4 linked regions of the Sagittula sp. P11 genome follow. The protein of the gene in region 1 interacts with the protein of each later gene in a pairwise test. Links are inferred from orthologs where the notes say so. Each region holds a gene or a part of one and is shown in the gene's direction. Other genes may lie near its edges.

The links.
Region 2: the proteins of dnaE (region 1) and rplL interact in binary tests that used the Escherichia coli proteins (3 or more experiments, as listed by UniProt). The link is inferred for Sagittula sp. P11 from one-to-one orthologs.
Region 3: the proteins of dnaE (region 1) and CDO87_RS23390 interact in binary tests that used the Escherichia coli proteins (3 or more experiments, as listed by UniProt). The link is inferred for Sagittula sp. P11 from one-to-one orthologs.
Region 4: the proteins of dnaE (region 1) and dnaQ interact in binary tests that used the Escherichia coli proteins (3 or more experiments, as listed by UniProt). The link is inferred for Sagittula sp. P11 from one-to-one orthologs.

The regions. Positions count from the first base shown.
Region 1 is NZ_CP021913.1:2,816,293-2,824,177, forward strand. Bases 1-4,049 are described here. They hold dnaE (DNA polymerase III subunit alpha), read left to right. Parts: upstream 1-348; coding sequence 349-3,849; downstream 3,850-4,049. Other genes in these bases: CDO87_RS13605 (alpha/beta hydrolase), read right to left, coding at 1-79; CDO87_RS13615 (MGMT family protein), read left to right, coding at 4,002-4,049. Also shown: more of CDO87_RS13615, read left to right, coding at 4,050-4,958; CDO87_RS13620 (glutathione S-transferase family protein), read left to right, coding at 5,050-5,676; CDO87_RS13625 (SlyX family protein), read right to left, coding at 5,837-6,043; hisS (histidine--tRNA ligase), read left to right, coding at 6,185-7,801; CDO87_RS13635 (ATP phosphoribosyltransferase regulatory subunit), read left to right, coding at 7,798-7,885. UniProt on the Escherichia coli protein: DNA polymerase III is a complex, multichain enzyme responsible for most of the replicative synthesis in bacteria. This DNA polymerase also exhibits 3' to 5' exonuclease activity. The alpha chain is the DNA polymerase catalytic subunit.
Region 2 is NZ_CP021913.1:1,654,605-1,661,357, reverse strand. What follows is about bases 3,710-6,626. They hold rplL (50S ribosomal protein L7/L12), read left to right. Parts: upstream 3,710-4,936; coding sequence 4,937-5,317; downstream 5,318-6,626. Other genes in these bases: CDO87_RS08090 (GGDEF domain-containing protein), read right to left, coding at 5,399-6,226; rplJ (50S ribosomal protein L10), read left to right, coding at 4,346-4,864; CDO87_RS08105 (DUF4105 domain-containing protein), read left to right, coding at 3,710-4,065. Outside these bases: transcription termination/antitermination protein NusG, read left to right, coding at 1-55; CDO87_RS08125 (DUF6647 family protein), read right to left, coding at 159-698; CDO87_RS08120 (LysR substrate-binding domain-containing protein), read left to right, coding at 803-1,714; rplK (50S ribosomal protein L11), read left to right, coding at 1,912-2,364; rplA (50S ribosomal protein L1), read left to right, coding at 2,370-3,068; more of CDO87_RS08105, read left to right, coding at 3,214-3,709. UniProt on the Escherichia coli protein: The binding site for several of the GTPase factors involved in protein synthesis (IF-2, EF-Tu, EF-G and RF3). Is thus essential for accurate translation.
Region 3 is NZ_CP021914.1:290,190-297,024, forward strand. Bases 2,624-5,622 are described here. They hold CDO87_RS23390 (pyridoxal phosphate-dependent aminotransferase), read left to right. Parts: upstream 2,624-3,503; coding sequence 3,504-4,742; downstream 4,743-5,622. Other genes in these bases: CDO87_RS23385 (aldehyde dehydrogenase family protein), read left to right, coding at 2,624-3,507; CDO87_RS23395 (ornithine cyclodeaminase family protein), read left to right, coding at 4,929-5,622. Also shown: CDO87_RS23380 (VOC family protein), read left to right, coding at 511-1,908; more of CDO87_RS23385, read left to right, coding at 2,023-2,623; more of CDO87_RS23395, read left to right, coding at 5,623-5,954; CDO87_RS23400 (hypothetical protein), read right to left, coding at 6,104-6,835. UniProt on the Escherichia coli protein: Shows aminotransferase activity with methionine and histidine as substrates, and to a lesser extent also with phenylalanine.
Region 4 is NZ_CP021913.1:2,096,713-2,103,548, forward strand. Bases 2,633-5,632 are described here. They hold dnaQ (DNA polymerase III subunit epsilon), read left to right. Parts: upstream 2,633-3,787; coding sequence 3,788-4,477; downstream 4,478-5,632. Other genes in these bases: CDO87_RS10250 (shikimate dehydrogenase), read left to right, coding at 2,633-3,205; coaE (dephospho-CoA kinase), read left to right, coding at 3,202-3,795; secB (protein-export chaperone SecB), read right to left, coding at 4,493-4,990; CDO87_RS10270 (FxsA family protein), read right to left, coding at 5,048-5,542. Also shown: transcription termination factor Rho, read right to left, coding at 1-1,237; CDO87_RS10245 (nucleoside triphosphate pyrophosphatase), read left to right, coding at 1,776-2,375; more of CDO87_RS10250, read left to right, coding at 2,372-2,632; CDO87_RS10275 (Tim44/TimA family putative adaptor protein), read left to right, coding at 5,684-6,343; CDO87_RS10280 (murein transglycosylase A), read left to right, coding at 6,382-6,836. UniProt on the Escherichia coli protein: DNA polymerase III is a complex, multichain enzyme responsible for most of the replicative synthesis in bacteria. The epsilon subunit contain the editing function and is a proofreading 3'-5' exonuclease.

The DNA.
Region 1 (7,885 bases):
GCGTGAGCGGGGGCGCGGGATCGAATGCGGCCTCTTGCTCCGCGAGGGCGGCGCTGGAGAGTTCTGTTGCGTCGTTCATGGCGGGGAAACGGTGTACTTGCTGAAGAGCGGGGACCTACGGGACGTTTTCACAAAATCCAGCCTGAGGGCGAATAAAGGCATGAGTGGGGCCGGATTGTTGATATTTTGCGCACAGCGGGACACGGGTTACATCTCAGAGTAGTCTACGCGACCGGCGTGTCTGGGGGAAGGGGAGACACCAATTCGTGTAGCCGACCTCCGGGTTTCTGTCATCTTTCGCGTCGCGGGGTGTTCCAGCCGGTCCGTGAAACGCTGTAGTCTGCGGCCATGGCAGATCCGCGATTCATCCACCTCCGCACCCACACCGAATATTCTCTTCTCGAAGGCGCGCTCCGGCTGAAGAAGCTGCCGGGCATGTGTGCCGACATGGGGATGCCCGCCGTGGCGGTCACCGACACCAACAACCTGTTCGCCGCGCTGGAATTTTCCGTGGGCGCCGCCGGGGCGGGCGTGCAGCCGATCATCGGCTGCCAGATCGACCTGCGCTATTTCGAGCACGCCCCGGGCGAGCGGATCAGGCCGCCGGCGCCGGTGGTGCTGCTGGCCCAGACGGAGCGCGGCTACGAGCATCTGATGAAGCTCAATTCCTGCCTGTACCTGCGCCGCGACAACGAGCTGGCGCATGTGACGCTGGACGAACTGGAGGCGCATTCGGAGGACGTGATCTGCCTGTCGGGCGGGCCGGACGGGCCGGTGGGGCGGCTTCTGCGCACCAATTCGCGGGCGGCGGCGCAGACGCTGATGACCCGGCTGCATTCGATCTTCGAAGACCGGCTGTACGTCGAGCTGCAGCGCCACCCCGGCGAGGACGGCACGCCGCCCGAGGCGGAGCAACTGACGGAGCGCGGCTTTGTCGAGATGGCCTACGAGATGGGCCTGCCGCTGGTCGCGACGAACGACGTCTATTTCCCGAAGTCCACCATGTACGAGGCGCATGACGCGATGATCTGCATCGCGGAGGGCGCCTATGTCGACCAGCAGGAACCGCGCCGCCGCCTGACGCCGCAGCACTACCTGAAGACCCCGCAGGAGATGGCGGTGCTGTTCGCCGACCTGCCGGAGGCGCTGGAAAACACCGTCGAGATCGCGAAGCGCTGTGCCTTCATGGCCTATCGCCGCGACCCGATCCTGCCGCGTTTCGCCGACGACGAGGTGACGGAACTGCGCCGCATGGCGAACGAGGGGCTGCAGGCGCGTCTGGCCGTGATCCCGCATGCCGTGCCGGTGGAGGAATACCAGAAGCGGCTCGACTTCGAGCTGGGGATCATCGAGGGGATGGGCTTCCCCGGCTACTTCCTGATCGTTGCGGATTTCATCCAGTGGGCCAAGGACCAGGACATCCCGGTCGGGCCGGGGCGGGGCTCGGGCGCGGGGTCGCTGGTGGCCTACGCGCTGACGATCACCGACCTCGACCCGCTCCGCTATTCGCTGCTGTTCGAACGCTTCCTGAACCCGGAACGCGTGTCGATGCCCGACTTCGACATCGACTTCTGCATGGATCGCCGCGAGGAGGTGATCCAGTACGTGCAGCAGAAGTACGGCCATGACCGGGTCGCGCAGATCATCACCTTCGGCGCGCTCCTGTCGAAGGCGGCGGTGCGCGACATGGGCCGGGTCCTGCAGATGCCCTACGGGCAGGTGGACCGCCTGTCGAAGATGATCCCGGTGGAGGGGGTCAAACCCGTGTCCATCGAGCAGGCGCTGCGGGACGAGCCGCGGCTGGCCGAGGAGGCGCGGAACGAGGAGGTCGTCGACCGGCTGCTGAAATACGGGATGCAGGTGGAGGGGCTGCTGCGCAGCGCCGGCACGCACGCGGCGGGCGTGGTCATCGCCGACCGCCCCACGGACGAGCTGGTGCCGCTCTACCGCGACCCGCGTTCCGACATGCCGGCGACGCAGTTCAACATGAAGTGGGTGGAGCAGGCCGGTCTGGTGAAGTTCGACTTCCTCGGCCTGAAGACGCTGACGGTGATCCAGAACGCCATGGACCTGATCTTCAAGTCCGGGCGCCCGCTGCATGTCGCCGCCGACGGCACGCAGCTGTACGAGCCGCCGGAGGGGGCGGAGAACCAGATCAACCTGATCCCGCTGGACGACAAGGTCACCTACAAGCTCTATGCCTCGGCCAAGACGGTGGCGGTGTTCCAGGTGGAAAGCTCGGGCATGATGGATGCGCTCAAGCGCATGAAGCCCACCTGCATCGAGGACATCGTGGCGCTTGTGGCGCTGTACCGCCCCGGCCCGATGGAGAACATCCCGGTCTATTGCGAGGTCAAGAACGGCCTGCGCGAGATCACGTCCGTCCACCCGTCCATCGACCACATCCTGGCCGAGACGCAGGGCATCATCGTTTACCAGGAACAGGTGATGCAGATCGCGCAGGAGATGGCGGGCTACTCGCTCGGCGGCGCCGACCTGCTGCGCCGCGCGATGGGCAAGAAGATCAAGGAGGCGATGGACGCCGAACGGCCCAAGTTCGAACAGGGCGCGGCGAAGAACGGGGTGGAGAAGAAGAAGGCCACCGAGGTCTTCGACCTTCTGGAGAAGTTCGCCAACTACGGCTTCAACAAGTCGCACGCGGCGGCCTACGCGGTGGTCAGCTACCAGACCGCGTGGCTCAAGGCGAACCACCCGGTGGAGTTCATGGCGGGCGTCATGAACTGCGATATCCACCTGACTGACAAGCTGGCCGTCTATTTCGAGGAGGTCCGCAAGGGGCTGGGCCTGCCGTGGGTGCCGCCCTGCGTGAACCGCTCGCTCGCGACGTTCGACGTGGTGGAGGGGCAGCTTGTCTATGCCCTGGGCGCACTGAAGAACGTGGGCCTCGAGGCGATGAAGCTGGTGGTGGAGGGGCGCGACGGGCGGCCGTTCTCGACCGTCTTCGACTTTGCCCGCCGCGTGGACCTGAAGAAGATCGGCAAGCGTCCTCTGGAGATGATGGCGCGGGCGGGCTGTTTCGACGTGCTCGACCCGAACCGCCGGCGGCTGTTCGATTCGCTCGACGCGCTGGTGGCCTATTCGGCGGCGATCCACGAGCAGAAGAGCTCCGCCCAGGTGTCGCTGTTCGGCGAGGCGGGCGACGATCTGCCGGAGCCGCGCCTGTCGCCGGTGTCCGACTGGCTGCCCGCCGAACGGCTGGCGGAGGAGTTCAAGGCGGTGGGCTTCTACCTGTCCGGTCACCCGCTCGACGATTACATGCCCGCGCTGAAGCGGCAGGACGTGGTGACGCTGGACGAGGTCATGGCCAAGGCCGAGCGCGGCCCGCTGGTGGCCAAGCTGGCGGGCGTCGTGGCCGGACGGCAGGAACGCAAGTCGGCGCGCGGCAACCGTTTTGCCTTTGCGCAGCTGTCGGACCCGACCGGCGCCTACGAGGTCACGCTGTTCTCCGAGACGCTGGAGAAGTCGCGCGAACACCTCGAGACCGGGTCGAAGGTCGTCGTCACCGTCGAGGCGACGATGGAGAGCGACCAGTTGAAACTGCTGGGCCGGGCGGTGATGCCGGTGGATGCGGCGGCGGCGCAGGGCGGCCCTTCGGGGATGCGGATCTTCGTCGACACGGAGATGGCGCTGAGCCAGATCGCCAGCGTGCTGGGCCGCGCCGCCGAGCAGTTGCCGAAGGCGCCGCGCGCGCCGATCGTGCTGCGGCTGGCGGCGCCGGGCCTGCCGGGCGAGGTGGAGATGGACCTTTCCGAACGCTTCCCCGTCACGCCGGAGATCAAGGGCGCGGTGAAATCGCTCGACGGGGTGCTGGCGGTCGAAGACTTCTGAGCCGGTCCCGGCGATCGCATGGGGCCTGCGCGGTGTGCGGAGACCGCCGCGGAAAGGGGCGGTTTCCCGCCTGACGGGCAGACCTATCCCATGGGAGAGTGGACCTCGCGTGCGCTGCTGCTGTACGAGGGTCGAAACCGCCAGGGGACGAAATGCGCAAAGTTTTCATCGGAATGTCACTGGTCCTGCTGGCCTCGGGCTGCGGCGATCCCCTGAAGGACGTGCCGCGCCTGGCCGATGTGCCGGTGGAGACCGAGGCCGGGCAGGCCGATGTCCTTGCCACCAGTGCCGATGCCGAAACGCTTCCCGTCGCGCCCGTGGCCGACACCGCGCCGCAGCGGGGCCTGCTCGGTTTCCTGAAGGGCAAGGCCGACGCTGCGCAGGCCACGACGACGGTGGCTGCTGCGGAAGACGCTGCTGCGGACGAGGCCGTCACCGACGATCTGGACGACGTGGGCTCTGCCCCTGACGATGCGGAGGTGGTTGTCGTCGAAGCGGAGGAAGCGCCGCGGCGGCGCGGCCTCTTCGGGCTGGGCGGCGGCGATGTGCAGCTTGCGGCGGCCACCACGTCTGGCGCGCCCCGGGTCAACCGCCGTGCTGCGCCGCGCCCCGGCGCCCCTGACGCGCGCGAGATCGCCTATGGCACCACCGTGCCTTACGGGCAGATCGCCCGGGTCTGCGGCGTGCCGGGCGCAAAGCTGGGGCCGGTCACGCAGACATGGCCCGAAGGCGGTCGGGGCTACCAGCTGCACGACAGCACGCCCGGCTCGACCGGCGCGCATACCTTCTACATGACCGGCTTCAAGGACGGCTGCGCACGGCAGTTCACCGCCGCGCTGGTGATCTTCGGCTCGCCGGAAAGCTGGGAACAGATCCACTACGGCCCGGCGGGCGAATCCCTGCCGGTGCTGGCGACCGACGTGGCCTACGAGGGCGTGAAGTCCAAGGTCTGCCGCGTCGGCAAGGGCAAGCCCTGCGGCTCGCGCATGAAGGCGCTGGAGCGGGACACGGTCTTTGTCTCGGTCTACGAGCGGTTCGAGGACAACACCCGCTGGAAGAACATCCTGCTGCACGACGGCGAAGTGGTTGCCATGGACATGAAGAACTGAAGAACTGAAGAACTGAGGCACGGCGGCGGTGACGCCTTGTGCTTTCGGCCCGTTCCGTTAGGTTGATATCAAACCGATCCGGGAGGGGCAGATGCTGACCGTCTATGGCGAGGGCCGGGGGTTCCGGGTCGTCTGGCTGCTGGAGGAGATGGGCCTGCCCTACCGCTTCCGCCCGGTCGACATGCTGGCCGGGGTGGAGAACGACCCGGAGTTCCTGCAGATCAACCCCAGCGGGTTCATCCCGGCGCTGGTGGACGGCGCCACGGTGATGGTCGAATCCATCGCCATCATGGACTACCTTCTGGCCCGTTACGGTCCGCACCCCCTTGCCCCGGACCCGCAGTCGGACGCCTTTGCGCCTTACCGGCAGTTCCTCATGATGGGCGAGGCGGGGCTTGCGGGCGCGTCCTACTGGGTGCTGAACGCGCGGTTCCTGCCCACCGAGGCCGAGCGCGACAACCCCACCGTCCGCCACGCGCTGCGCCAGTATCACAACCGGATGAAGCTGGTGCGCCGCCAGCTCGAACGCACGCGCTATCTTGCCGGAGGCGGTTTCACCGCCGCCGACATCTCGGTCGCCTATGCGCTGCTCCAGTCGTGGAAAAGCGCCGGGATCGCGCTGGAGGCGCCGGAAGCCGCCTACCTCGACCGCTGCCGCGACCGCGACGGTTTCAGGCGCGCGCTGGAGGTCTGCACGTCGCACGCCTCGTGGGGGTGAGAGGGGGCGTGACGCCGTTCGTGGTGCATCTGTCCGCTCGTCGGTGGCGAAAGGCCGGGATATCGGGGCTGGTGTACCCGGCATGGGATGGGTGTGGGCGCTGAGGTTTCCGGGGAAACCCCGCTTGCCCACCGGCCGCGAAAGGCGGTGCTTTCGCGGCCTAGTAATGCGGGGGTTTTTCGTCGCCGAGGAAGATGCTGCCGGCGGTGTCGGCGTCCCGCTGGGCCTCGCGGCGGAGCAGGATTTCCACCCGCCGGGAAACGTCCCGCAATTCGCGGTCCTGTCGGGCCACCACGTCGGACAGGTCGTCGACCGTCCGGAGGAGGTGGGCCATCTGCTCTTCGAGGCGACTCATGTCATCGGTCATGTCCTGGTCCTCCTTCAGTTGGCAGAGGGCTCATGGTTATTTGCATGAGCCCGTCTCCGCAAGGGCAGGCTTGCTTGCCCATGCCACGCCTTCCCGGTAGAGGGTGCGCGACAATGCAGCAGTGTAACCGGGACCGGTGCCATGGCCAAAGTGAAGAAAGCCCCCCGCCCCAAGGCTCAGACGCCCAAGGGGTTCCGCGACTATTTCGGGCACGAGGTGCGTGAGCGCACCGAGATGCTGTCGAAGATCGCCGGGGTGTACCATCGGTACGGCTTCGAGGCGCTGGAGTCCTCGGCGGTGGAGACGGTCGAGGCGCTTGGCAAGTTCCTGCCGGACGTGGACCGCCCGAACGAGGGCGTATTCGCCTGGCAGGACGAGGACGACAACTGGATGGCGCTGCGCTACGACCTGACGGCGCCGCTGGCCCGGGTCTATGCCGAGCACCGCAACGACCTGCCGCTGCCCTACCGGCGCTTTGCCATGGGGCCGGTCTGGCGCAACGAGAAGCCGGGACCGGGGCGCTACCGCCAGTTCTACCAGTGCGATGCGGACACCGTGGGCGCGGCGAGCGTGGCGGCGGACGCGGAGATCTGCGCGATGCTGGCCGACTGCCTCGAAGAGCTGGGCATCCCGCGCGGCGACTACCTGATCCGGGTGAACAACCGGAAGGTCCTGAACGGCGTGCTTCAGGCGATGGGCGTCGCCGACGAGGAACAGGCGGCTGCGGTCCTGCGCACCATCGACAAGTTCGACAAGGTCGGCGAGTCCGGCGTGCGCGAGCTTCTGGGCAAGGGCCGGCTGGATGCCTCCGGCGCCTATATCGACGGCGTGGGGCTTGCGCCTGAGCAGGCGGAGCCGGTGCTGGCCTTCCTTACGGCTCGCCAAAGTGTCCGCAGTACGTATGTCGCGAACCTGTCTGAGGCAGCGCTTCAAGGCAATTTCGATATGTTCGGTCGCTTTGAAAGCGTCGTGCGGGCAATGTTGTCGCAAGAGACGGGGGGAAATGAGGCCGAATTTGTACCTGCTAACATCGCAAACATCGCCACCCTGATGCTCTTGGAACAAATTGTTGGTCACTCCGAAGTCGGCAAGGAGGGTGTGCAAGAGCTGGATGAAATCGTCGCGCTTCTCATGGCGCAGGGCTATGGTCCCGACCGCATCGTGATCGATCCGTCGGTGGTGCGTGGCCTGGGCTATTACACCGGGCCGGTGTTCGAGGCAGAGCTGACCTTCAAGATTCCCGACGAGAAGGGCCGCAAGCGGCAGTTCGGATCTGTCGCGGGCGGCGGGCGCTACGACGATCTGGTGAAGCGCTTCACCGGGCAGGTTGTGCCCGCGACGGGTGTCTCCATCGGTGTGGACCGGCTGCTGGCGGCGCTGCGCGAGAAGGGCCGCGTCGGCGGGTCGGAGACCGGGCCGGTGGTCGTCACCGTGATGGACCGCGACCGCATGGCCGATTACCAGGCGATGGTGGCGGAGCTGCGGCAGGCGGGCATCCGGGCGGAGGTCTACCTCGGCAACCCGAAGAACTTCGGCAACCAGCTCAAGTACGCGGACAAGCGCCACTCGCCGGTGGCGGTCATCGAGGGCGGTGACGAGAAGGCGCGCGGCGTTGTGCAGATCAAGGACCTGATCCTCGGCGCGAAGATCGCCGAGAACGCCTCGCTCGAGGAATGGAAGGAACGGCCCTCGCAGTACGAGGTGGCCCGCGGCGACCTCGTGGCCAAGGTCCGCGAGATCCTGGAGGGGCAGGCGTGACCCTGCAGGCCTACAGGGCGAAGGCCTTTGCGCTGCGCGACCGGTTCGAGGCGGCGGGCGCCGTGCCCGTCGACTGTGCCGTGC
Region 2 (6,753 bases), 1.2 Mb from region 1 along the record:
CGGCCGCGAGACCCCGGTGGAGCTGGACTTCACCCAGGTGTCGAAGCAGGGCTGAGCCCTTCGCGCCGCCGGTCATTAGCGACGGCGCATATCTTCTGGCAGATCCTTCGGGCCCGTGCATCCGCGCGGGCCTTTTCCTTTGCTGCGGGCGGGGCCGGTCAGTCGGGGTGGATGTCGCGGCGTGTGCAGCCTGCCTCCAGCACGACGGCGATCCAGTTGATGTCCGCTTCGAGGCCGAGGTCCGCCAGCCACTCTTCCTGCAGGCGGTAGGCGGGCAGTTCCTGCGCGCCCGCGCAGTACCAGTGGCCCGCCTCTTCCTGCCGGTAATGCGTCAGTTCGTGCAGGAGCACGCCCACGTCGTAGGGGTTTTTCATGTCCCACGGGCGCACGAGGAAGATGGTGTCGGCCTCGGGGTCGTACATGCCGCGCGCCATGCCTTCCTGGGATGCGTGACGCGCGGTGTGCAGGCTGGCCGCGCGGGCCGCGCCGATCCACCGGACAAGGGGCGGCCCGTCGCGCCGGGGCAGGTCGGAATGGGTGTCCAGCCAGTCGTCGAGGTGCGAGACGAGCGCCCCGATGGTGGGGGCGTCGCGCCAGGCCAGCGGGTCTGCGTCGGCGGCGACGGTGGCGGGTGCCATGCAGACGAGTGTCATCAGGGCGCAGCCGAGCGGCGCGCCGAAGCGGTGAAAGGGGCTCATGTCCGGCCTCGTTCGAATTTTGAGAGTTGGTGAGAAGATGCTACGATCGGCCCGTCACCGGCGCAAAAGACCAATTTTCACCAGCCGTTGAAAGGAATTCAGCCATGGGGCGCAAATTCCCTCCGTTCGCGGCCGTGCGGGCCTTCGAGGCCGCGGCCCGGCATCTCAGCTTCAAGGCCGCCGCAGAGGAGCTGTGCCTGACCCCCTCTGCCGTCAGTCACCAGATCAAGGCGCTTGAGGCGTTCCTCGACACCGCGCTGTTCGAGCGCACGGGCGGCCGGATCTCCCTGACGCTGACCGGGCGCGGCTATGCCGGGAAGATGACCGGGCTGCTGGATGCCTTCGAGGACTCCACCCGTTCGGTGAAGGAGGCGGGCGCGCGGCCGTTCCGTGTCCTCTGCACGCCGGGCTTTGCGGCGCGATGGCTGGTGCCCCGGCTGGACCGGCTGGGATTCGGCGACCGCGTGCGGCTGCGGGTGTCGGTCGGGGCGCCCTCGACCGATTTCGCCGCGAACGACAGCGACCTTGTGATCCAGTGGGCTGACGATCCCGTGCCCGGCGTCGTCACCGAGCCGTTCATGACCTCTGCCCGCTACCCGGTGATCTCGCCCGCGCTGCGGGAGCGGGAAGATGTGCGGGTGCCGTCCGACCTGCTGCGGCTGCGGCTGATGCACGACGAGGTCCTGGACGCCTGGGACGAATGGTTCGACGCGGCGGGGGTGGCGCCGCGCGCCCTGCCGCGCGGGCCGGTCTTTCCGAACTGCGAACTGGCAACGACGGCGGCGGAACAGGGGCAGGGCGTGGCGCTGGCCTATGACATGATGGTGCGCGGAACGCTGGAGGCGGGACGGCTGGAGCGGCTGTTCGACACGGTGACGCTGCCGGTCACGATCTACTCTGTCGCCTATCCGGAGGCGCGGGCCGACGATCCGATGATCCGGAGCTTCCGGGACTGGGTCTTTGCCGAGATGGAGCGGGACGGTGCACCGCTGCTGGCCCGTCCTGCCGCAGAATAGCGCGCGACGGCAGGCCGCCCTTCGGAATCACTTGCCAAACCGCCGCCGAGGTTATATGCGGCGCCCCTGTTGCTGCGGAACCGTCAGGTTGCGCGCAATCCACCGTGGGAGGCGAGGGTCACGCGAGATCCGGACCTGACCACGCCACAAGAAGCCCCTTCGACGCGTCGCGGGGGAGATGGAAAAGGAGAAAGCCGATGGCAAAGAAGCTCGCCGGCAAGATGAAGCTGCAGATCCCTGCAGGCAAGGCCAACCCCTCCCCGCCGGTCGGTCCGGCGCTGGGTCAGCGCGGCATCAACATCATGGAATTCTGCAAGGCGTTCAACGCCAAGACGCAGGAAATGGAGCCCGGCGCGCCGTGCCCGACCGTGATCACCTACTACCAGGACAAGTCCTTCACGATGGACATCAAGACGCCCCCCGCGTCTTACTACCTGAAGAAGGCCGCCGGTCTGAAGCCCGTGGGCAAGCGTAACCGCCCCCGCGGTGCCGAGAAGCCGGGCCGTGAGACCATCGCACACGTCACCGTGGCGCAGGTCCGCGAGATCGCCGAAGCCAAGATGAAGGACCTTTCGGCGAACGACGTCGAAGCGGCAATGCAGATCATCCTGGGCTCCGCCCGGTCGATGGGCATCGAGGTGAAAGGGTAATCGTCATGGCAAAACTTGGTAAGCGCACCCGTGCAGCCCGCGAAGCCTTCGAAGGCAAGGAAAACATCACCGTCGAGGAAGCCGTTTCCCTGATCAAGTCGAACTCCAATGCGAAGTTCGACGAGACCGTGGAAATCGCGATGAACCTCGGTGTCGACCCGCGTCACGCCGACCAGATGGTCCGCGGCGTGGTCGGCCTGCCGAACGGCACCGGCAAGACCGTCCGCGTGGCAGTCTTTGCACGTGGCCCGAAGGCTGACGAGGCGAAGGAAGCCGGTGCGGACATCGTCGGCGCCGAAGACCTGATGGAAACCATCCAGGGCGGCACCATCGAGTTCGACCGTTGCATCGCGACGCCGGACATGATGCCGATCGTCGGTCGTCTGGGCAAGATCCTCGGCCCGCGGAACCTGATGCCGAACCCGAAGGTCGGCACCGTGACCATGGACGTCAAGGAAGCCGTCGAGGCAGCCAAGGGCGGTCAGGTCCAGTTCAAGGCGGAGAAGGCCGGTGTCGTGCACGCAGGTGTCGGCAAGGTTTCCTTCGACGAGGCCAAGCTGGCCGAGAACATCCGCGCGTTCGTGAACGCCGTGTCCGCGGCCAAGCCGACGGGCGCGAAGGGCACCTACATGAAGAAGATCTCGCTGTCTTCCTCCATGGGCCCGGGCGTCACCGTCGACGTGTCGAACGCGACCGGCAACTGAGCCGACCGCTCCAGGAATTGAAGGAGGGCGTCCCGCCGGGGCGCCCTTTTTCTTTGGGACTGTCCGAAGGGGCTGTCAGGAGGGGGCGGGCAGGGTCAGGGTATCCCGCCTTTGCCGTTTCCCGGCGGCGCGGTAAGACGGCGGCATGAAGCGCGTTCTCAAGGTTTTCGCCATCGCCGTGGCCGCAATCGCCGTGGTCCTCTACCTGCCGTGGGTGGTTCTGCTGCCGTCGCACGACCGCGACTGGCGCGCCGATCACAGCCGTCTGCCGCTGGTCTCTGCCGGAGAGGAGGCGGCGGTGATCCGCAATATCCGCAACTGGGATTACGCCCCCGACGGCAGCGTCGCGCGCGAGGCCTGGATCAACGCGACCCTCGTCCCCGAGGAGCTGGAGCAGGCCTATTTCGTGGTCGAGCCGTTCACCGGCAGCGAGGCCATCGCCCACACCATGCTGTCCTTCCGCTTTCGCGACGGGAAGACCTATGTCGCCTCCGTCGAGGCGCGGCGCGAAGAGGGCGAGAGCTACAACGCGCCGCTGGCCGCCGTGCTGCCGGTCTTCGAGTACTTCTTTGTCTGGACGACCGAGCGCGACATGTTCGGCAATTCGGAGTTCTGGGCGGGCGATCAGCTGTACCTCTACCCGCTGTCGATCCCCATCGAGCAGCAGCGCGCCGTGCTAAAGGCGATGCTGCGCGAGAGCGAGGAACTGGTGACGGAGCCGCGCTGGTACAACACGCTGTTTTCCAACTGCACCAACGTGCTGGCCCGGGCGGTGAACCGGACAAAGCGCGGGGTGGTGCCCTTCGACAAGTCATGGGTGCTGACCGGCTACGCCGACGATTTTCTGTACGAGCAGGGAATGCTGGCGGACATGGGCGGGTTCGAGGCGACGCAGGAACGGGCCTTGATCTCTCCGCTGGTGCGGGAGCTCTACGGGATAAAGGACCCGGCGGAATTTAGTGTCGCCTTGCGCGAACGGATGCGCGGCGGGATTTGATTGAATGATTGCAAGAAATAATGGCCGGTGCTAATGCAGGCCTCGCGGTGCCGGATGCGATTCGTATTCGGCGCCGCAATTCGTCCGAGACGGTGGGTTGGTTCCATTTCCTGAAATGGCCCCGGTAATTCCTGCCTGAGACGGGAAGAGACATCTTTTCAGCCCCGCGCTTCTGCGTCGGGCCCACAGGATGCGTCGACCCTCATTCGGACTTTGTGATCGGGGACACCCGGTCGACTGAGAGCCGGAGGGTCCGCCCTCCAACAACTGGAGTGAAACTGTGGATAGAGCCCAGAAAGAGAAATTGGTCGAGGAACTCGGCCAGATCTTCGAAAGCTCTGGCGTCGTGGTGGTTGCCCACTACGAGGGTCTCACGGTTGCAGAGATGACGGATCTGCGTAACCGCGCTCGCGCTGGTGAAGCAACGGTCCGTGTCGCCAAGAACAAGCTCGCCAAGATTGCTGTCCAGGGCACCCCCGCCGAGGGGATCGCCAAGTATCTGGACGGCATGACGGTGCTTACCTTCTCCGAGGACCCGGTCGCAGCGGCCAAGGTCATCGAAGACTTCGCCAAGGATAACAAGAAGATTGAGATCCTTGGTGGCGCCATGGGTGGCACCACGCTGGACCGTGCCGGTGTCGAGGCCGTGTCGAAAATGCCGTCGCGCGATGAGCTTATTGCTTCCATCGTCGGCTGCATCGGCGCACCCGCATCGAACATCGCCGGCGCCATTGGCGCACCTGCATCGAACATCGCCTCCATCCTCACCACCATCGAGGAAAAGGGCGAGGCGGCGTAAGCAACCTTTCGACCTGCGTAGGGAATGCTCCCTGACGTTGGAACCCATATCTAAATCTGAAAGAGTCTCAAAATGGCAGATCTCAAAGCACTTGCTGAGCAAATCGTCAACCTGACCCTGCTCGAAGCACAAGAACTGAAGACCATCCTCAAGGATGAGTACGGCATCGAGCCGGCCGCCGGCGGCGCAGTCATGATGGCTGGCCCGGCAGGCGACGCAGGCGCGGCAGCCGAAGAAGAAAAGACCGAGTTCGACGTGATCCTCAAGTCCGCTGGCGACAAGAAGATCAACGTGATCAAGGAAGTCCGCGGCATCACCGGCCTGGGCCTGAAAGAAGCCAAGGAACTGGTGGAAGCCGGTGGCAAGGCCGTCAAGGAAGGCGTTTCCAAGGACGAAGCCGAAGAACTCAAGAAGAAGCTCGAAGAGGCAGGCGCCGAAGTCGAGATCAAGTAATTCCCGTCTCACGACTGGTTTACGGCAAGCGCTCCCATCCGGGGGCGCTTGTTTTTTTGCGGGGTGCCCTGCCGGGCCGGATCAGGTGCCGATGCAGTAGCGGTTCTTGCCCTGCCGCTTGGCGGCATAGGTGCGCATATCGGCATTGATGAGCGCCTGCTGCGCGTCGCCCCGATAGTCGGCCACTCCGATGGAGGCGGTCACGGCGATGCCCGCGACAGGCGTGCTGCCGATGGAGGTCAGCAAACGGTCGGCCACGTCCTCCGGATCGGTGCGCGGGTCGTTGATGACGACGACGAACTCCTCTCCGCCGAGGCGCGCGACGATGTCCTTTTCCCGCACCGCCGTGGTGATGCGCCGGGCGACGGCCTGCAGGACCGCGTCGCCGATGGGGTGGCCGTGGGTGTCGTTGATCGCCTTGAAGTCGTCGATGTCGAGCACGAGGATCGACCCCTGTTCCACCCCTTCGAGCGCGCGCATCAGCCCGCGCCGGTTGAGGAGCGTCGTCAGGGGATCGGTCTCTGCCTCCGAGCGGTAGCGGTGGATGCGCTGCTGCGCCTCCGTCAGGACCCGGTTGGTGGCGACCATGAGAAAGCCCACCTCGTCGCGGTGACGGTCGGGCAGGGGCGCGAATTCGCGCCGCTCCTCGAAGGCGGCCAGCGCGCGCGTCACCTCGTAGACCGGGGCGAGCAGTCGCCGCAGCAGGACCAGCGTCAGGCCGGTGCCGGCGACCGTCGCCCCGAGGATCAGCAGAAGCGCACCCGTCTTGTCGCCGGACCAGGGGCTGTCGCCGAGCAGGACGAAGACCGTGAAGGCGAGAAGCGGGATGTGCGTTCCGATGAAGGCGACGAACAGGATCTTTCGCGTGAAGGACCGTGGAAACAGGCGGTCCAGGAGTCTGTATATCATGGGCCCACCACGCAACGCACGGAGTTCGCATGTCTAATTGCCGGAAGGTTAAGAAATGATTAAGGGCGTGCCGGCTTCTTGAGGATCCGTGAAGGGTTTGCTGTGCGTTCGGGCGGAGTTGGCACGGCAGCGGCACGCCAGCCGCGGAATAGCGTTGTTTTTCCATGACTCCTTGACGGAACCGGCGCTTTTTGTCATTCTGCTCCAAGTGCATAAAACCGCGCGCCCCGGTCAAGGGGGGTTGCGCGCATGCGCTTTACCGAATATTCGGAAGTCTCCCACGGGCTCGAGCGATTCGAACCCGTGTCGCAGGTGTTTCGGAGGCAGGGGGCGCGCACGACAGTTGAATATCTGACCCCAGCCCCCATATCCGGTCTTCCCCAGAACATCCGGACAACAGGCACCCCCTTCGCCCGTCTTGGCAAGCCCCCCGTCTGCATGCGTTTTCCGCGCGCAGACGGGAGGCTTCCCAAGGCAGGGAAACCGGTCGAGTGGCACGCGGTGGGACGCGCGCCGAGAATGGACCC
Region 3 (6,835 bases), on another replicon or contig:
TGCGGCAAAGGCCAGCGGAGCGATGATCGCGAGGAGGCGCTCGCCTTGGCTCCCTGAGATGACGTGACCCTTGGTGCAGGTCGCCATGTCCAGCGATGCCTCCACTTCTGCGAGGAAACGGGGCTCGGACTGTCTGGTGATCACACGTGCGCGCGCGTCCAGCCAGAGGTTTGTCGTTCTGCGTCTCGAGATCGAAGTACTTTTGGATAATAGCGCTCTGCGGCAGGTCAAGCTCTTCGCCTGAACGCGTGAAATGGCGTTCAGGGCAGCGCGTTCGAAGGACAGCAGCATCCGCATGTCAGGCCGGTATCAGCGTTGCCGGATCGTTCGACTGCTCCGCTCTTGGCTACACCCGAAGATCACGTCTTTGGCGTCACCATGCTCCTATTTGGAGGCAAGACTGGGACGCCATGTGTTTTCGGAATGAGGTTATCTGGAATGGTCATTCGGAACCGCGACACCCCTTGGTCTACAATGCCCATAGATCATGAATACGAACGGAGCGGCCCTATGGCAGCCGAACATGCAAACCCCGATAAAATCCGCGCGCTCTTCTCCCGCGCCATGTCCGTCATGTACCGCGAAGAGGTGCCGGCCTACGGCACGCTCATGGAGCTGGTGCATGACGTGAACGCCGAAGTGCTCTCGGCCAGCCCGGCCGAAAGGGAGCGCCTCGAAGGCCTGGGCGAGCTCGAGCGTATCGACGAGGAACGCCATGGCGCGATCCGCCTCGGCACCCCGCGCGAGCTGTTCACCATCCGCCGTCTCTTTGCGGTCATGGGCATGCACCCGGTGGGTTACTATGACCTGTCCGTGGCCGGCGTGCCGGTGCATTCCACCGCATTCCGCCCGCTCGACGACGCTGCGCTGCGCCGCAACCCGTTCCGCGTCTTCACCTCGCTGCTCCGGCTCGACCTGCTGGACGACGCCGACCTGCGCGACGCCGCCGCCGAGGTACTGGACCGCCGCGAAATCTTTACGCCGGGCTGTCTCGAACTGATCCACAAGGCCGAAGCCGATGGCGGTCTTTCCGAGGCCGACGCCGAGCGTTTCGTGGCCGAGGCGGTCGAGACCTTCCGCTGGCATGCCGAGGCAAACGTTCCCCACGCGCTTTACCGCCGCCTGCACGATGCGCACCGGCTGGTGGCCGACGTGGTGGCCTTCAAGGGTCCGCACATCAATCACCTTACTCCGCGCACGCTCGACATCGACCGCGTGCAGGAGATGATGCCGGATCGGGGAATCTCGCCGAAGGCCGTTGTGGAGGGACCGCCCACCCGCACCGTGCCGATCCTTCTGCGCCAGACCTCGTTCAAGGCGCTCGAAGAGCCGGTGAACTTCCCCGCTGATGACACCGGCGAGGCCGGTACCACGATTGGCCGCCACACCGCCCGCTTCGGCGAGATCGAGCAGCGCGGCATCGCGCTGACCCCGAGCGGCCAAGCCCTCTATGACCGCCTGCTGGCCGAGACGCGCAGCCGCATCACACCGGCCGCCGACGGCTCGAACGCCGACGCTTACCGCGCCACACTGGCCGAGGTGTTCGCGGCCTTCCCGGACGATCTGGAAACGCTGCGCAAGGACGGGCTGGGGTACTTCCGCTACTCGGCAACGGGCCAGCCCTGCAAGGATCCGTCCTGCGGATTGGATGCGCTGATCGCGCAAGGCTGCCTGCGTGCCGACCCCATTGTCTACGAGGATTTCCTGCCGGTTTCGGCCGCTGGGATCTTCCAGTCCAATCTCGGCGACGGCGCCGCTCAGGCCTTCGTCGCCAACCCCAACCGTGCGCGCTTCGAGGAAGACCTCGGCGCGCCCGTGCATGACCTGTTCTTCCGCTATGCCGAGACCGAGGCACGATCGCTCGCCGAGGCCCGTATCGAGCTGAGCCGGAGCCACCAGACGGCCTGACCCGGGCAGCGGCACGACCGCCCGAAGGCCCACACCCCGTACACCGAAAAGACAACCGACCAATCAAGGAACCCTCTCATGAGCACCCCTCTCAAGCAGACCACCGCCGACACGATGGCAGCCTGCGGCGCGACCGCCGATCTTGCCGTCGCGGGCGGCATGTCCGTCATCTCTCCCGTGACCGGCGAGCCCGTCGCCAGCCTTGCCGAGCATTCCGTCCCCGACACCGAGGCCGCCATCGCCAAGGCCAACGACGCCTTCCGCACCTGGCGGCTTGTCCCTGCCCCTCGCCGTGGTGAGCTGGTGCGCCTCTTCGCCGAAGAGCTGCGCAAGGCCAAGGAAGACCTGGGCCGCATGGTCTCCATCGAGGCGGGCAAATCCCCGTCCGAAGGCCTTGGCGAAGTGCAGGAGATGATCGACATCTGCGACTTCGCGGTTGGCCTCTCGCGCCAGCTCTACGGCCTGACCATCGCCACCGAACGCCCCGGCCACCGCATGATGGAAACCTGGCATCCGCTGGGCGTAGTCGGCATCATCACGGCATTCAACTTCCCCTGCGCGCCGTGGTGCTGGAACGCGGCCCTCGCTCTGGTCTGCGGCGATCCGGTGATCTGGAAGCCGTCCGAAAAGACCCCGCTGACCGCGCTGGCCTGCCAGGCGGTGTTCGAACGCGCGCTGGCGCGTTTCGGTGACGACGCGCCCGAAGGCCTCAGCCAGGTGCTGGTCGGCGGCCCCGCCGTGGGCGAGGCGCTGGTGGACAGCCCTAAGGTCGCGCTGATCTCGGCCACCGGGTCCACCCGCATGGGCCGGATCGTCGGCCCCAAGGTCGCGGCGCGCTTCGGCAAGTGCATCCTCGAACTAGGCGGCAACAACGCCGGTATCGTCTGCCCCTCTGCCGATCTGGACATGGCGCTGCGCGCCATCGCCTTCGGCGCGATGGGCACGGCGGGCCAGCGCTGCACCACCATGCGCCGGCTCTTCGTGCATGACAGCATCTATGATCAGATCGTGCCCGCGCTGAAGAAGGCCTACACCTCCGTTTCGGTGGGCAATCCGCTGGAAACCGAGGCGCTGGTCGGCCCGCTGATCGACAAGACGGCCTTCGACTCCATGGGTGAGGCGCTGAAGGAAGCGGCCGGGCTGGGCGGGACTGTTCACGGCGGCGAGCGCCAGGACGTCGGTCCGGAGACGGCCTATTACGTCAAGCCCGCGCTGGTCGAGATGCCGAAGCAGGAAGGCCCGATGCTGCGGGAGACCTTCGCCCCGATCCTATACGTGATGAAGTACAGCGACTTCGACGAGGTGCTCGAGCTGCACAACGATGTCGGCGGCGGGCTGTCCTCTTCGATCTTCACCACGGACCTGCGCGAGATGGAAACCTTCCTTTCGGCACGCGGATCTGACTGCGGCATTGCCAACGTCAACATCGGCACCTCGGGCGCCGAGATCGGTGGCGCCTTCGGCGGCGAGAAAGAGACCGGCGGCGGCCGCGAAAGCGGTTCGGACGCATGGCGCGCCTACATGCGCCGTGCCACCAACACGATCAACTACTCGCGCGAGTTGCCGCTGGCACAGGGCGTGGTCTTCAATATCGACTGACCATGAACACCGCAGTCGCATCAGACTTCCGGCCCGCCGAGCGCATCGAGTCGCTCGGCGTGTCCGAAATCCTCGCGATCGGGGCGCGTGCTGCAGAGCTGCGCGCCTCGGGTCGCGACATCATCAGTCTCGGGGCGGGCGAGCCTGATTTCGACACGCCCGACCACATCAAGCAGGCAGCCTGGGACGCCATGCAGCGCGGGGAGACCAAGTACACCGCGCTGCCCGGCACCGCCGCGCTCAGGACCGCGATTGCCGGCAAGTTCGCCCGCGAGAACGGACTGAGCTATTCAACGTCCGAGATCATCGCCTGCACCGGCGCCAAGCAGGTGATCTACAACGCCATGATGGCGTCGCTGAATCCCGGCGACGAGGTCATCATCCCAACCCCCTACTGGGTCACCTATTCCGATATCGTCGAGCTTTGCGGCGGCATTCCGGTTCTGGTGCCCTGCGCCGCCGAGCAGGGCTTCCGACTGAGCGCCACGCAGCTGCGCGAGGCGATCACGCCGCGCACCCGCTGGCTGATGCTGAACTCGCCCTCCAACCCGTCGGGTGCGGCCTATGCGGCCGAACACCTGCGGCCGCTCTTGGATGTGCTGCTGGAGGAACCGCATGTCTGGCTGATGGTCGACGACATGTACGAACACATCGTCTACGATGGTTTTCGCCATGTCACCCCGGTGGCCATCGAGCCCGCGCTGAAAGAGCGTACCCTGACCATAAACGGCGTCTCCAAGGCCTATGCGATGACCGGCTGGCGCCTTGGCTATGCCGGTGGTCCCGTGCCGCTGATCAAGGCCATGACGGTGATCCAGAGTCAGTCGACCTCGGCCGCGAACACGATCAGCCAGGCGGCAACCATCGCCGCACTGGAGGGGCCGCAGGATTTCCTGGCGGAACGGGCCGAAGCCTTCCGCGCCCGCCGCGATCTTGTGGTTGACGCGCTGAATGCCATCCCCGGCCTTGCCTGTCGCAGTCCCGAAGGCGCCTTTTATGCCTTCGCCGAATGCGGTGGTGTGATGGGGCGCCAGACGCCGGACGGAACGCGGCTGGACACCGACCGCGCGTTCTGCGCCTGGCTGATGGAAACGGCGGATGTTGCAGTCGTGCCGGGCACCGCCTTCGGCCTGCCGGGGCATTTCCGCGTGTCCTACGCCACCGACACCGAAACGCTGAAGACCGCTATGGCCCGCATCGCGGCTGCCTGTGCAACCCTGTCGGATCCGGCCTGAATAAACATCCGGGACGCCGGGAAGCCGGCGTCCTCTCCTGCAAGGGCTGGGCCATGACACCCTGCGCAGACAGTCGGGACACTTGAGCCGCTGCCGGATCTTCGTCACAACGGCTGGCGCTGGAGGTTCGTGTGAAACGGATCGGCTGACGGCGTGCCTGCGCCGCGATCGGGATGGAGACCGCCAATGTCTGACAGTGGAACCTCAGGGTCTACATCGCCTTGGTCCGCGCAGGCGCGCGGGGACGGCCTGCTTTACCTGTCCTCGGCCGACATCGAGAGCCTGAACCTCTCTCCCACGGCACTGCGCCGCGCCATTGCTGCAGCGATCCGGCAGCGGTCCGCACCCGTCCGTGGCGGCGGCCTGAAGACGCGGGTGCAGCTGGATGAGGGCCGCTTCTTCATGTCGATGTCCGATGCGGATGACGGGCTTGGTCTGGGCGTGACCAAGTGGATCGGATACTCGGCCGACAACGCGCGGCGCGACCTTCCTGCCATCAGTGCGCAGATCATCGTGAACGATGCCGTCACTGGCCGCGCCGTGGCGATCATGGACGGCAGCTGGATCACGACACACCGCACCGCTGCCCTGTCAGCCCTCGCGGCCGAGGCGCTGGCCAGGCCGGGCGCGTCCAACCTCGGCGTGTTGGGGTGCGGCGTGCAGGCGCACAGCAACCTCTCGGCGCTGGCGGACGTGCTGCCTAGGCTGCGCAGGGTCCGCGCGTTTTCACGCAGCACGGCGTCGGCGGAGGCGCTTGCGCTGCGGGCACGCGAGATGGGGTTCGAAGCCGAGGTCATGCAGGACCCCGAGGCGCTCGCCGCCGCGAGCGACGTGGTGGTGAGCTGCCTGCCCAGCATCGACAGCATCCCGCCCATCGTACGCCCGCAGGTGTTGCGCCCCGGAGCGCTGGCAATCGGGGTCGACCTCGGGCGCGCATGGCATCGCGATGGCCTCACGGACTATCTGGACGGATTCTTCACCGACGATCTTGCCGCGCTCGAACGCAACGGCGGCAATGCGGCTCTGGCGCATCAAGGCCGCTATGATGGCGACCTCGCCGCACTCCTGACTGGAGCGCATCCCGGCCGCGTGGACGATGCGCAGCGCCTGATGTTCCTGTTCCCCGGCATGCCGCTGGCCGACCTGGCGGTCGCACGGCTTGCAATGACGGAGGCTGCCGAAAAAGGTCTCGGCACCCTGCTGCCCCGCTGACCGGGCACGCATCACGGCCACAGGCACGGGCACCACTGTGAGCGGCCCCGGACCGAGCTGGTCAATAGCGCTGCGACCCACTTCAGCCCTTTCACTGGACCATGGGCGCAGGCATGCGTCGCCCATGGTCTACCTTCGTAGGCGCGGCCTCAGGCCGGTTCGGACATCAGCCTGTCGCGCAGCGCGAGCATGTCCGTGCAGACATCTTCGAGGTCCGCAACGTCGAAGCCGTCCGCATGGGCAAACCCTTCGGCGTGCAGCAACTCGGCGAGCCGACCGTTATAGCTCGCCCGTCCACCCGAGACGGTAAGCCCGCCCGCGTGTTCGAACGCGTCGTTCCAGGCGATGGCTTCGGCCTCGGTGACGCTGCCGGGCAGATCAAGGCTCAACACCCCGGTCTGTGACAGTTTCACGGGATATCCACCCGGCAGGCCATTCGGCCCAGGAACGTGCCCGGTCCAGGCGGCTCCGGCTGCAAGGGCCAGGATCAGGGTGACGCCGCTGGCCCCCGAGATCTCGATGGCGGGCTCCGGCGTCAGCTTGCACTCGGAGAAGGTCGCGAAGGGGTCGGTAATCTCACGATCATCGGAGAAGATGCGCGGCGCGGGGCCGGCGCGCTCTGCCGCTGGCTGGCGCCAGGGTTTGAGGCACTGGTAATGTGCCAACACCCTCAGCGTGCCCGCCGGACGCGCGCTGGCGCCACGGAAGACGTTTGACAGGATCGCGACATTGCCGGTCCCGCACAGCACGTCATGGCCCATGGCCGTGATCATCCCGTTGACCACGTCCGGGAAGGAGCAGTTGATCAGCGGTGTCGTCGGGCACAGCTTGCTGATTGCTGCCGCCATGCGCGCGGACATCAGCGCCTGGAAGACGGCGGT
Region 4 (6,836 bases), 720 kb from region 1 along the record:
TCTTGGTCTGCTTGAGCTTCGACAGAAGGAATTCGATCGCGTCGGTCGTACCCATCGGGTTCAGGATACGGCGCAGCACAAATGTCTTCTGCAGATCAATCTTGTCGACCAGCAGGTCCTCCTTCCGCGTACCGGACTTGAGGATGTCGATCGCCGGGAAGACCCGCTTGTCCGCAACCTTGCGGTCCAGCACGATCTCGGAGTTGCCGGTGCCCTTGAATTCTTCGAAGATGACTTCGTCCATACGCGAACCCGTGTCGATCAGCGCCGTCGCGATGATGGTCAGCGAACCGCCTTCCTCGATGTTCCGGGCTGCACCGAAGAAACGCTTCGGACGTTGCAGGGCGTTTGCATCGACACCGCCGGTCAGGACCTTGCCGGACGACGGAACAACAGTGTTGAACGCCCTACCAAGTCTTGTGATGGAGTCGAGAAGAATAACAACATCTCGTTTATGTTCGACAAGACGCTTGGCCTTCTCGATCACCATTTCACTGACGGCCACGTGCCGTGTCGCCGGTTCGTCGAAGGTCGAGGAGATCACCTCGCCTTTCACCGAACGCTGCATGTCGGTCACTTCTTCCGGACGCTCGTCGATCAGAAGGACGATCAGGTAGCACTCCGGGTGGTTCTTCTCGATCGACGCCGCGATGTTCTGCAGCAGCACCGTCTTACCCGTGCGCGGCGGCGCGACGATCAGCGACCGCTGGCCCTTGCCGATGGGCGACACCAGGTCGATGATCCGGGCGGAACGGTCCTTGATGGTCGGATCCTCGATCTCCATCTTCAGGCGTTCATCGGGATACAGCGGCGTCAGGTTGTCGAAGGCGATCTTGTGGCGTGCCCGTTCCGGATCTTCGAAGTTGATCGCAGCTACGGACACCAGGGCAAAGTAGCGCTCCTCATTGTCAGGCGCTCGGATCTCGCCCTCGATGCTGTCCCCGGTCCGCAGCGAATACTTCCGGATCATGTCGGGCGATACGTAGATGTCATCCGGACCCGGCAGGTAGTTCGCCTCCGGAGAGCGGAGGAAACCGAAACCGTCCTGAAGCACCTCCAGAACGCCGTCCCCGTAGATGAGCCAGCCTTCGTCGGCGCGCTCCCGGAGGATCTGGAACATCATCTCGCCCTTGCGCATGGTCGAGGCGTTCTCGATCTCCAGCTCTTCCGCCATGGCCAAGAGGTCCTTGGGGCTTTGCGCTTTCAGATCGGCAAGGTTCAGTTTTTCTTCGCTCATACGCCACATCGCGACAGCAAGAGGTGTCGCGCTTTCTTCGTTTCTAGGGAGAACATGATCCAGAACAGGAACGACAGAGAGGTAGTCCTTCCGACCATCCGAAGTCAATGCCTGACTTCCGGGCGGTGTCCCCGGTCATTCCAAGATAGATAAAGTAAAGATTTAGAAAGGTTTTTGAAGTGATATGGGAGCGGGATTTCTGTGGATTAAGGAACGGTAAACACACTTACCAACACGCCGCCGACCTATGGAGAACTTCGGGGATCGTCTCTGGACGACCTGACAATGAACTTAGAAATATTTATTTATTTCAATAATTTATGCATATGAAATCGCGCAGGAGCGGGGTTGGAAAACCACGGGATGAACAGCATCCGACCGCGATTGTCACGCGCCATGAGATATCCTCGTCAACATGGGCAAGCCCGGCGAAGGGCGAGGGCGGAACTCGCGATCTTTCCCGTGCTTGCATGTAGAACCGAATTTTCGCACAAACGTCATCGATCCAGCCCACACACTCATACCAAGATTTATCCCCATGAAAGAGGACCTGATCCTCGCTTCCGGCTCCGAAATCCGCGCCAGCCTGCTCCGGTCCGCCGGCCTGAACGTCGCGTCAGAGCCCGCCCGGATCGACGAAGACATGATTCGGGAATCGCTGCTTGCCGAAGGCGCGACGCCGCGGGATATCGCCGATACCCTGGCAGAAGCTAAGGCGCAGAAGGTGTCCGGGCGGCATCCGTCAGGCCTGGTTCTGGGTTGTGATCAGGTGCTGGCGTTCAAGGGCGCCATCCTGTCGAAACCTGTCAGCCGCGAAGAGGCGCGCGGTCAGCTTGTCTCTCTGCGCGGCGAGACACATCAGCTTCTCTCCGCAGCCGTCATCTATGAAGAGGGTAAGTCGGTCTGGCGGCACGTCGGCACCGCGCGGCTGACGATGCGCACCTTTTCGGACGCCTACCTCGACGCCTACCTCGACAGGAACTGGCCTGACGTCGGCTCCTCCGTCGGTGGCTACAAGCTCGAGAAGGAAGGCATACGTCTCTTCGCGCGCGTAGAAGGCAGCCATTTCACGATTCTCGGGCTCCCCATGCTCGAACTGCTCAACTTCCTGTCCGTCAGAGGAACCATCCCTTCATGACCCTGCCTCGAATTCCTCTCGCCGCCGTCATCGGCAAGCCCATCGCGCATTCGAGGTCGCCGCGTCTGTTCGCGCACTGGCTCAGGAAGCACGGGATTCCGGGACACTATATTCCCATCGAGGTGCCCGCCGACAAACTCGCCGAGACCATCCGGCTCTTGCCGGAACTCGGTTTCATGGGCGTCAACGTCACGATCCCTTACAAGGAGAAGATCCTGGAGATTGCCGATCTCGCGTCTGACCGGGCGACGCTGATCGGCGCGGCGAACACCCTGATCTTTAGAAAGGACGGCAGGATCCACGCCGACAACACCGACGGTTATGGGTTCACCGAGAACCTCAGGCAGTCGGCGCCGGATTGGGATCCCTCCGCCGGGCCGGCGGTGGTGTTCGGGGCAGGGGGCGCGGCCCGTGCCGTCATCGCATCCCTGATCGACGTGGGTGTGCCCGAAATCCGGCTGACCAACCGGACACGTGTGCGGGCGGAACAGCTGCGGTCCGATTTCGGCAACCGAGTTCAGGTGCACGATTGGGTGCAGGCCGGCAACATCATCGAGGATTGCCGCACGGTGGTGAACACGACGTCCCTCGGCATGACCGGCAAGCCGGAGTTCCGCGTTCCGCTGGATGCGCTCACTCCGGACATGGTGGTGTCCGATCTCGTCTATACGCCGCTCCAGACCCGTCTCCTGCGCGAGGCCGAGCGTGCCGGCAGCACGGTGGTCGACGGTCTCGGCATGTTGCTGCACCAGGCGGTGCCCGGTTTCGAGCGGTGGTTCGGCACACGGCCAGAGGTCGACGAAGCGACACGCGCCGCCGTCCTGCGATGAGGTTCAAGCTGGGGCTGACCGGGTCCATCGGCATGGGCAAGTCGTCGACGGCAGCGATCTTTGCCGCCGAGGGATGTGCCGTCTGGGATGCCGACGCCGCGGTGCACAGGCTCTATTCCGCTGGTGGCGCCGCGGTCGATCCGATCGGAGAGCGTTTTCCTGACGCCATCCGGGACGGTGCGGTGTCCCGCGACGTGCTGAAGACCCTGATTGGGGGTGATCCCGAGGCCTTGCCCGATCTCGAACGCATCGTGCATCCGCTGGTCAGGGCAGATCGCGAGGCATTCGTCAGGGACAACGCCGACAGGATCGTGGTGTTCGACATTCCGCTGTTGTTCGAGACGGGCGGCGACGCCGAGATGGACGCGACCGCCTGCGTCTTTGTTTCACGTGAAATACAGCGGGAGCGGGTCCTTGCCCGGGGCACGATGACCGATGCGGACCTTGAGCGCATCCTGGCCCGGCAGATGCCGTCCGAGGAAAAATGCGCCCGGTCGACATGGACGATAGAGACGGATACGCCTGAACATGCGCGCGCGCAGGTGCTGCACATCCTGGATGAGATCGAAGAAAGGCTGAGACATGCGTGAAATCGTACTCGATACGGAAACCACGGGGTTCGAGCCGGAGCAGGGCGACCGCATCGTCGAGATCGGTGCCGTGGAACTGTTCAACCACGTTCCGACCGGCAACACCTATCACCAGTACATCAACCCGGAACGGTCCATGCCGCAGGAGGCCTTTGCCGTCCACGGCCTGGGCGACGATTTCCTGCGCGACAAGCCGGTCTTTGCCAAGATCGTCGACGAGTTCCGCGCCTTCATCGGTGACTCGAAACTGGTGATCCACAACGCCGCCTTCGACGTCAAATTCCTGAACGCCGAACTTCGCTGGGCCAACCGTCCGACGCTGGCCAAGGACTGCGCCATCGACACTCTGGACATCGCACGCCGGAAATTCCCCGGCTCACCTGCTTCGCTCGACGCGCTCTGCCGCCGGTTCGGGATCGACAACTCGTCGCGGACGCTGCACGGCGCGCTTCTCGACTCTGAAATTCTGGCTGAGGTCTACCTCGAGCTTATCGGGGGCAAGCAGCCGGATTTCGGGCTGACCGCTGCGTCCTCCACTCCGAGTGTCGGTGAAACAGTGACGAACTGGCGGCCGAAGCCGCGGTCCACGCCGTTGCCATCGCGCCTGACGGACACGGAAAAGGCGGCTCACGCCGCCTTTGTCGGGAAGCTCGGGGAAAACGCGATCTGGAACCGGTCCTGATCGCGTTCCGCTGACTTACTGCGTCGGAACGCTGGAGGCTTCCTGCTGCGCGGCGGCGCGGCGCTGAAGCTCCGCACGGTAGAGCGCGAGGAAGTCGATCGTTTCCAGGTTCAGCGGCGGGAAGCCACCGTCGCGGGACACGTCCGACACGATGCGGCGTACGAACGGGAAAAGCATCCGCGGGCATTCGATCAGCAGGAACGGGTGAAGCTGGTCCTCGGGGACGTTCTCGATGTGGAACACACCCACGTAGTCGAGTTCGAGGATAAATAGGATTTCGGAAGACTCCTTAGCCTTCGACTCCACCTTCAACTTCATGACGACTTCGAACTGGTGCTCCGGCGTCCGCTTCTTGGCGTCGAGGTTGACCTGGACCTGGACGTCGGGCTGCACTTCGCCGGACACGCCTTTCTGGGAAAGGATGTTCTCGAACGAAAGGTCACGGATAAACTGCGCAAGCACGTTCATCTTGGGCGGCTGAGGCGCTTGGGCTGCCCCGTTGGAATCTGCCATGAATTGTACTCCGGTTGAATTTCTTGAAAGCTGGATTAACAGGCGCCGATGGGTTTCTCAATGCCTCGTCCAGCCGGAACCGGGGTGGTTCGGCGACTTGCCCTGCGGAACTTCGGTAAAATCACCGTCGATCACATCACCGCGTGCAGGGGTCGGGTCGCGGTGCGGGGGGCGCTGCGGTTCGGGCCCCATCTGGAAACGCGTCACCTTGATCCGCTGGCGCGCCCAACGCATCACGGCGGACCGGACGCCCGGGACGAGCAGGGCAAAGCCCACGGCATCGGTGAAGAACCCCGGAGTCAGTAGGAGCGCGCCCGACAGAAGGATCATCGCGCCATGTGCCAGCGGCTCACTGGGGTCCTGAAGTTCGGAAAAGCTGCGTCTGAGGTCGGCAAGCGCCCGCGCGCCCTGCGACCGCACGAGGTACGTGCCGATGATCGCTGTCAGCACGACGATGGCAAGCGTCGGCAACAGGCCAATCAGCCCGCCCACCTGGATGAAAAGGGCGATCTCGATCAGCGGGACCATCAGAAAGACCAGAAACAGCCACATGCGCATTCCTCCTTGACCAATGTCCGAACCATATCCGGCCAACGGTTCACTTCACCGCCGCCCGTGTGGACTTGTTCAGACACGTCACCTACATAGGAACCCGAAGCCAAAGTTTCCATCCGTACCCATCATGAGGCCCCGATGCAGAATCCGCTCCTCCAGCTTCTTGTCCTGGCCGGGATCGCCGTCTTCCTCGTGCTGCGTCTGCGCAGCGTGCTGGGGACGCGCGACGGGTTCGAGCGGCCAACGCCTTCCGGCAAGAGCAAGGAAACCACGTCGCGCCGCGACTTCGAGGTGATCGAAGGTGGTCCTGACCACGACATCACCGACCACGTCGCAGAGGGCAGCGATGCCGCCAACGCGCTGGCCGCGATGAAACGGGTGGAGCCGAGCTTCTCCGTGTCGGAGTTCCTTGGCGGGGCGCGCGGGGCTTACGAGATGATCCTCATGGGCTTCGAACGGGGCGATATCGAGGGGTTGAAGCCGTTCCTCGCCGATGACGTTTTCGAGACCTTCTCCGACGTGGTGGAGGCCCGCGAGGCCGAAGGCCTGACCATCGAGGCGAATTTTGTCGGCGTTCGCGAAATGACGCTGGCTGGCGCATCTTTCGACCCCGACACGCGCGAGGCGGAAATCACCGTGCGCTACGTCGGCGAACTGACCTCTGTCGTGAAGAACGCCGAGGGTGAAGTCGTCGAAGGATCCCCGACCGCGGTGAAGCGTCAGAAGGACATCTGGACCTACGCGCGCGTCATGGGCGCAGACGATCCCAACTGGCAACTGGTCGCCACGGACGAATGATCCGACTTGTCTTCGCGCTTTCGCTGGTTCTCTTTTCCATGAGCGCCTCGGCGGAAGGCGAGGACGAGACCTCGTACACTGTGCTGGATTTCGACGGCCTCGAAGGCTGGGCAGAGGACGACCACCTTGCGGCGCTTGAGGTGTTCCGCAACACCTGCGGCGACATGAACGATCCCGATTGGCGGGCGCTGTGCAAACTCGCTCTGTCCACGAACGATGCGCGCGGCTTCTTCGAACTGCTGTTCCGGCCGGTTGTCATCAGCGACGGGGCCGAACCGCTGTTCACCGGCTATTTCGAGCCTGAACTCGACGGAGCGCCGTTCCGATCAGGTCGCTACCAATATCCGATCTATGCCATGCCGCCCGAAGCGCGCCTCAACCGCCCGTGGCTGAGCCGCCGCGATATCCTGACCTCCGGGGTCATGGAGGGGCGCGGTCTGGAAATCGCCTGGGTCGACGACCCGGTGGAGCTGTTCTTTCTGCAGATCCAGGG